Marinobacterium aestuarii: one gene and its partner. The main gene of each other region encodes a partner of the protein of the gene in region 2 in a complex. Links are inferred from orthologs where the notes say so. Each region holds a gene or a part of one and is shown on either strand. Other genes may lie near its edges.

Region 1 (3,288 bases), 3.0 Mb from region 2 along the record:
TTCTGCGCCCCCGCCGCTTGCTGGCGACGGGCTGAAACGGTTATCGATAGCCCGGGTTGTCGCTCCCTGAGTGGCGGGCATGATGATTGGCGTTGTACTGATAATATGCTCGGTGCATCGTTTCTTCCTAACAGGCGGCACTAGCCGCATGCATATTAATATTGGAGCTGGATACAATGGCATTAGCTGTAGAGAAAAAAGCAGAGATCGTTAAAGACTTCGCCCGCGCTGAAGGCGATACAGGTTCTCCTGAAGTTCAGGTTGCCCTGCTGTCTTTCAACATCCAGGGTCTGCAGGATCACTTCAAAGAGCACAAGCACGATCACCACTCCCGTCGTGGTCTGATTCGCATGGTTAACCAGCGCCGCAAGCTGCTGGACTACCTGAAGAAGAAAGATGCTGATCGCTACCTGAAGCTGATCGCGCGCCTCGGTCTGCGCCGCTAAGTTGATGTTTCTGAGGCCATACAATGTATGGCCTCAGTTTTATCCGGCTAAGACGTTTTATCCGGATAAGCGTTACCGGGAGTGAAAGCTTCCGCGAGCAAGGATAGAACCCGCCCTTGATCGGGCGAGACCAACGCCCTGATATCATCCCAGACTGTTCATCCCGCCCGTACTCAATTGCGCTTTGCGCCAGAGTGCAACTGAGTACTGGCTTTTAACGAAGGACTGAATGCGACGGAGTGGTACAGGGGACGATTCTTCGAACAGATGAGGTAATCTATGTTTCAAGTAACAACCAAGACATTCGAATTCGGTGGCCAGCAGGTTACTCTGGAAACCGGCCGCATCGCGCGTCAGGCGACCGGTGCCGTCATGGTGACCATGGCTGGCGTACAGGTTCTGTGTACCGTTGTTGGTGCCAAAAGCCTGCGCGAAGGTCAGGACTTCTTCCCGCTGTCCGTGCACTACCAGGAAAAATACTACGCCGTAGGCCGTATCCCCGGTGGTTTCTTCAAGCGTGAAGCCCGCCCGACCGAGAAAGAAACCCTGACCTCGCGTCTGATCGACCGTCCGATCCGTCCGCTGTTCCCTAAAGGCTACATGAATGAAGTACAGGTTATCTGTACCGTCATGTCCGCTGACAAGGTCAATGATCCCGATATCGCTGCACTGATCGGTACCTCTGCGGCGCTGGCCATTTCCGGTCTGCCGTTCCAGGGCCCGATTGGTGGTGCGCGCGTAGGCTTCACCGAAGCTGCCGGTTACATCCTGAACCCGACCTACGAACAGCTGGCAACGTCCGAGCTGGACATGGTTGTGGCCGGTACAGCTGATGCGGTACTGATGGTTGAGTCCCAGGCGCAGGAACTGTCCGAGGACGAAATGCTGGGCGCGGTACTCTTCGCCCACCAGGAAATGCAGGTTGCCATCACCGCCATCAACGACCTGGTGGCTGAAGCCGGCAAGGCGAAGTGGGACTGGCAGGCACCGCAGAAAGACGAAGCCCTGATCGCCCAGGTGCGTGGTCTGGTCGGTGAAGGCGTCGCTGCTGCCTATCAGGTGGCCGACAAGGTTCAGCGTCAGAACGCCCTGGGCGAACTGCGCAACCAGGCTGTTGAAGCCCTGGCCGGTTCCGAAGAAGGCCAGCCGAATGCCCGCGCTATCGGTGGCATCATCAGCTCGCTGGAAAAGGAAATCGTGCGTAACCGCATCATTGAAAGCCAGCCGCGTATCGATGGCCGTGACAACAAGACGGTGCGAGCGATCGACGTTCAGATCAACACCCTGCAGGGCGCACACGGCTCTTCCCTGTTCACCCGTGGTGAAACTCAGGCCATGGTCACCTGTACCCTGGGTACCAGCCGCGATCAGCAGATGATCGATGCCATCGAAGGCGAACGCAAAGACCCCTTCATGCTGCACTACAACTTTCCTCCGTACTCCGTGGGTGAAGCCGGCCGCATGATGGGCGCGGGTCGTCGCGAAATCGGTCACGGCCGTCTGGCACGTCGCGGTGTTGCTGCCGTACTGCCGACGCAGGACGAATTCCCGTACACCATCCGTATAGTGTCCGAGATCACTGAATCCAACGGCTCCAGCTCCATGGCCTCTGTTTGCGGTGCTTCGCTGTCCATGATGGACGCGGGCGTGCCGTTGAAAGCACCGGTCGCCGGTATCGCCATGGGTCTGGTCAAGGAAGGTGATCGCTTCGCCGTTCTGACTGACATCCTGGGTGACGAAGATCACCTCGGCGACATGGACTTCAAGGTTGCCGGTACCGATGCAGGCATTACTGCGCTGCAGATGGATATCAAGATCACCGGTATCAACGAAGAGATCATGGAGATCGCGCTGGAGCAGGCGTGTGAAGCACGCAAGCACATCCTCGGCGAGATGGCCAAGGTCATCGGCTATGCCCGTCCGGAACTGCCGGACAACGCACCTGCCATGACGCAGCTGAAGATCAACCCGGAGAAAATCCGGGACCTGATCGGCAAGGGCGGCGCGACCATCCGTGCGCTGACCGAAGAAACCGGCGCCATGATCGATATCGACGACAACGGTACCGTGCGTATCTACGCCGACAACAAGATCGCTGCCAAGGCCGCTATCGAACGTGTCCAGGCGATTACGGCTGAAGCTGAAGTCGGCAAGATCTACGAAGGCAAGGTTGTGCGCATCGAAGATTTCGGTGCCTTCATCAACATCCTGCCGGGCAAGGATGGTCTGGTGCACATCTCTCAGATCGCTGACAAGCGCGTTGAGAAGGTCACCGACTATGTGAACATGGACGACATCGTCAAGGTTAAAGTCCTGGACGTAGACGTGCGTGGTCGCATCAAGCTGTCCATGCGTGACATGGTTGCAGACGAGTCTGCTTCCTGAGGCTGACCGGCTGAGATAAAAAAACCGCCTGAAAAAAGGCGGTTTTTTTTGGTCTGCATTTTGTGCTGTCTTTAGGTGAGCGGTGCGGCCGGGGTGCTTTCGCTGCGCATCAGTGAGTAGATGCGAAAGCCGTAAATGGTGACCAGGGTGCCCATCAGGTCGAAGATGACGCTGAGAACCGCCTCGACGGCCGGGGAGCTGGAGCCCGCGCTTTCCGCCAGGTACAGCAGGGGCGCTTCAACCAGGAAGAGACCGCCAAAGATGATCAGCAGGCCTTTGAGCAGCAGCCAGAAATAGGCTTCAGACTCGTCCCAGCTCTGGCGCAGCGAGGCCACCGGTTTCTTGTCTTCCAGCACGCAGATGTAGTCGGCAAAAACCAGCCGTACGCCGACATAGATGCCCGGTACGATCAGCAGCATCAACCCCAGGGTAACGGCGAAGCCGCTCAGCAGGTAGG
Region 2 (4,225 bases):
TGGTATCTGCTGTTCACTACCGTGAGTTGCTGCAGCAGTTTCCCAGGCTCGTGGCTTATCCGGCAGGCGAGGGTTACAAGCTTGCGGCGGGTTGGCTGATCGAGCAGTGTGGCTGGAAAGGGCATGTGCGCGGAGCCGTGGGGGTGTACGAGCGTCAGGCACTGGTGCTGGTCAACCTGGGTGCTGGTACCGCACCTGAGCTGATGCTGCTGGCGGGCGAAATCGTGCAGTCGGTTGCTGCACGTTTTGGCGTGCAGCTGGAAATGGAGCCGCGTCTGTATCCGGCCTGATGCTGCTGGAGTCGCAGGTGGAACAGGGTTGACGACAGGGGCAGGAAGCCCTTTAGCAGTAAAAGAAGGCTTAGCAAAAAAGGCTCAGTAAAAAGCGCGCAAAAAAAAGCCGGCGATTAAGCCGGCTTTTTTGTATTCAGCACTCAGGAGTGCTGGTTTTCCACGTTTTCATCCTGCGCTTTCTGCTGACTGCGGCGCTTTTCCCGCGGGTCATTAGGCGCGCGGCCTGAGCGACGACGGCGACGCGGTGCAGGCTGCTGTGCAGCCGGGGCTACGGCTGTGTCGATAGCGGGCTCGGCTACGGCTGCTTCAGTCGGCTCTTCAGTCGCTTCTTCCGGGGCCTGAACTTCTGTGGTTTCAGCGGCGGCTTCTACTTCTACTGCAGTGGTTTCGGCTGCAGGTGCGGCTTCAGCGACCACGTCGGTAACTGTTTCGGCTGTTTCAGCTTCAGCGGCTTCAGCGGCTTCGACCGGTGCAGCTTTTTCAGCTTCGGCAGCTTTTTCAGCTTCGGTGGTATCCGGGCTGGCTGTCACTTCTGCAGCCTCTGCTGCTGTGTCTGCAGAGGCTTCTACCGCGCTGTCGGACTGCGCAGGCGTTACCGCTGTTGCCTGCTCGGCTTCAGCTTGCTGTGCAGCTTCTTCGGTTGCAGCGGGCTCGGCGAGCACTTCAGCACTCACCGTTTCAACCTCGACAGTGTCTGTCGCAGTCTCTTCGGCAGCGTCTGTTGCGGCTTCAGTCACTACTTCAGGAGCTTCAGTTGTTGCTTCAGTGCTTGCCTTTTGGGCTTCTGCTGCGTCTTCCTGGACAGGTTCTTCAGCTTGAGCCGCAGATTGCGCTGCAGTTTCAGCAACAGGGGCCTCTTCAGCAGCGGTCTCTGCGCTTTCTGCAGGAGCAGGCGCTTCAGTCGTGCTAGCTTCAGCCTCTGCCTGCGGTGCAGTCGCATCATTCTGCGTGTCGCCGGAGGCGACAGTGGCATTCTGATTGGCTTCATCGCTCGCAGCCGTTTGCGTCTCGGTAGACTCTGCAATAGCTGGGGCATCCTGTACGGCGGTGGCAGTAACCTTGTCGGCGGTTGACTCGCTTGCGTTCTGCTGCATGGTCTCGGCGGCTACCGCCGTTGCGGCAACTGTTGCAGTCGCATCAGCGTCTGTCCCTGTGCGCTCGGCAACGCGGTCAGAACCGCGACGACGACGACCACGGCGACGACCGCGGGTTTCGCTGTCCTCGGCGCTGTTGTCGCGTGCTTCGCGCTTCTCTGCTGCAGGCTTTGCCTTAGGCGTGTCATCAGTCTCACTCGGGCTCACGACATCCGGCTGTTTTACGCGGGTGTCATTCTGCTCGAGCTGCTGCTCTTCGCTTGTCTCAGCGCTGCGGGCAGAGCGTTCGTTGCGGGACTCATCACTGTCATTCTTGCGGCTGCGGCTGCGACGACGACGCGGCTTGCTCGAACCACTCTGTTCTTCAGCAGAAGAACTCGGTGCCGGTGCGCTGTCGGCCTGCTGCGGCGTGATGGTGATGATTTCGTCGGAGTCCTGCTGCGAGCGACGACGACGGTCATTGTCACGGCTGTCGCGACGGCGCTTGGGCTTGTTGCTGTTGCTGCGTTCCTGAGCCGGGCGATTACGCTCTTCGCGGTTCTGACTCGGCGCGCGACCCTGACGAATCTCGGGCAGCGGTGTCGGTTCAGGTTCCGGCTTGGGCGTATCACCAAACAGGCCCTTGATAAAGCCGGCCAGCTTGGTGCCCAGTGAGACGGGGGCAGCAGCAGGAGCGGCCGGTGCAGCGGCTGCAGGTTTAGCCGCTGCAGGGGCGCGCTGGGTGCGTGCTGGTGCAGGCGCTGCGGCTGCCGGTTTGGGCGCAGGCGCGGGTTCAGGCGCTGCAGCCGGTGCCGGGGAGGCGGGAGCTATGCCCTGTACAGCGGCTTCCTCGCGCTTCACGACCTTGGCAGCAGAGGCGGTGAACTCTTCCTGCTTGGGCGGTGGCTGCAGGCTGTAGCTGGCGTCGTTGGTGGTGGCCACGGTGTGGTCATCACGCAGGCGCACGACTTCATAGTGCGGCGTTTCCATGTTCGGATTCGGCACTATGACGATGCGTACCTGATGGCGCAGTTCGATTTCGTGAACTTCGTGACGTTTTTCGTTCAGCAGGTAGGTTGCAGCCGTGACCGGCAGAATGGCGCGAATCTGGGACGTGCGGTCCTTGGAGGACTCTTCCTCGATCAGGCGCAGGATCGACAGGGCCAGGGATTCGGTATCACGAATGGAGCCCTGTCCGTTGCAGCGCGGGCACACGGTGCCGCGGGATTCGGCCAGTGACGGACGCAGACGCTGACGCGACATTTCCAGCAGGCCAAAGCGGGAGATGCGCCCCATCTGGACGCGGGCGCGGTCCAGCTTGAGGGCATCAGCCAGACGGTCTTCCACCGCACGCTGGTTCTTGATCGGTGTCATGTCGATGAAATCGATGACCACCAGGCCGCCGATATCACGCAGACGCAGCTGGCGGGCGATTTCTTCCGCCGCTTCCAGGTTGGTGTTGAGTGCCGTTTCTTCGATATCGCTGCCACGGGTAGCGCGGGCCGAGTTGATATCGATGGATACCAGGGCCTCGGTCGGGTCTATCACGATAGAGCCGCCGGAGGGTAGGGTGACTTCGCGCTCAAAGGCCGTTTCGATCTGGGACTCGATCTGGTAGCGGTTGAACAGCGGCGTCTGCTCTTTATAGAGCTTGATCTTGCTTTCGAAGCTCGGCATCACATGGCGGATGAACTGGCGGGCTTCGTCGAACACCTTGTCACTGTCGATCAGCACTTCGCCGATATCGTTGCGCAGGTAGTCGCGGATCGCACGGATAACGACGTTGCTTTCCTGATAAACAAGGAAGGGCGCGTTGCGCTTGGTGCCGGCTTCGGTGATGGCTTCCCACAGGGTGGCCAGGTAGTTCAGGTCCCACTGCAGCTCTTCCGAGGTGCGACCGACACCCGCGGTGCGAATGATGATACCCATCTTTTCGGGCACATCGACGCCGGACAGGGCTTCTTTCAGCTGGCTGCGCTCATCCCCTTCGATACGGCGGGAAATGCCGCCGGCACGGGGGTTGTTGGGCATCAGAACCAGGTAGCGACCGGCCAGGCTGATGAAGGTGGTGAGGGCTGCGCCCTTGTTGCCACGTTCTTCTTTTTCAACCTGAACAATAACTTCGGTGCCTTCCTTCAGCACATCCTTGATGTTCGGACGGCCGCCTTTTTCGGGCTGCTTGCTGAAGTAGTCGCGGGAGATTTCCTTCATGGGCAGGAAGCCGTGACGATCGGCGCCATAGTCGACGAAGGCCGCTTCAAGGCTCGGCTCTACACGGGTGATTTTGCCCTTGTAGATGTTGGCCTTTTTCTGCTCACGGTTGGATGACTCTATATCCAGATCATAAAGCCGCTGCCCGTCAACGAGGGCGACCCGCAACTCTTCTGGCTGAGTTGCGTTAATTAGCATTCTTTTCATGTAGTTAGCATTCTTTAATAGGGGAACGCACGTCTGGCCACTGGTCGAGCTGCTTGACCGTATCTTGATGGTACGGCCCGGTCTTGTGACGCGGTCAGTGTGACGCGGCCAGGGGCTGATAGTGCCGCCTGGCAATGTGTAGACTCGTATCGTCGGTGGAGGAAACGCCAGCCAATATAGTTCTAAGTTCTTTGCTTGTTGCTGCCGTTGCGGGCAGGTTCTGGGCTGATGTACATCTTCACCTGCAACCGGACCGCTCAGGACCGGTGGCTGGAGTGCATTCCTGAAAACTGTTGTCGAATAGGTCTTTTTGCCGGTGCCCGGGCTTCTGCGCCCACCGCATCGCCAGAAATATCGTGGGGAGGGTCAGACGGTTCGATAAATTTGCATTCTCTAAGAGCCAACCGCACACGGCAGCGGTAGAATATATCAGCTATCCCT

The links.
Region 1: the proteins of rne (region 2) and pnp are in contact, whole or in part, in a cryo-EM structure (PDB 9QH0), measured with the Escherichia coli proteins. The link is inferred for Marinobacterium aestuarii from one-to-one orthologs.

Annotation. Positions count from the first base shown.
Region 1 is NZ_CP015839.1:5,057,604-5,060,891, reverse strand. The notes cover bases 304-3,278. They hold pnp (polyribonucleotide nucleotidyltransferase), read left to right. Parts: upstream 304-725; coding sequence 726-2,831; downstream 2,832-3,278. Other genes in these bases: A8C75_RS22230 (YciC family protein), read right to left, coding at 2,903-3,278; rpsO (30S ribosomal protein S15), read left to right, coding at 304-446. Outside these bases: tRNA pseudouridine(55) synthase TruB, read left to right, coding at 1-35; more of rpsO, read left to right, coding at 177-303; more of A8C75_RS22230, read right to left, coding at 3,279-3,288. UniProt on the Escherichia coli protein: Involved in mRNA degradation. Catalyzes the phosphorolysis of single-stranded polyribonucleotides processively in the 3'- to 5'-direction. Also involved, along with RNase II, in tRNA processing.
Region 2 is NZ_CP015839.1:2,087,417-2,091,641, forward strand. The notes cover bases 234-4,145. They hold rne (ribonuclease E), read right to left. Parts: upstream 3,785-4,145; coding sequence 434-3,784; downstream 234-433. Other genes in these bases: murB (UDP-N-acetylmuramate dehydrogenase), read left to right, coding at 234-290. Outside these bases: more of murB, read left to right, coding at 1-233. UniProt on the Escherichia coli protein: Endoribonuclease that plays a central role in RNA processing and decay. Required for the maturation of 5S and 16S rRNAs and the majority of tRNAs. Also involved in the degradation of most mRNAs.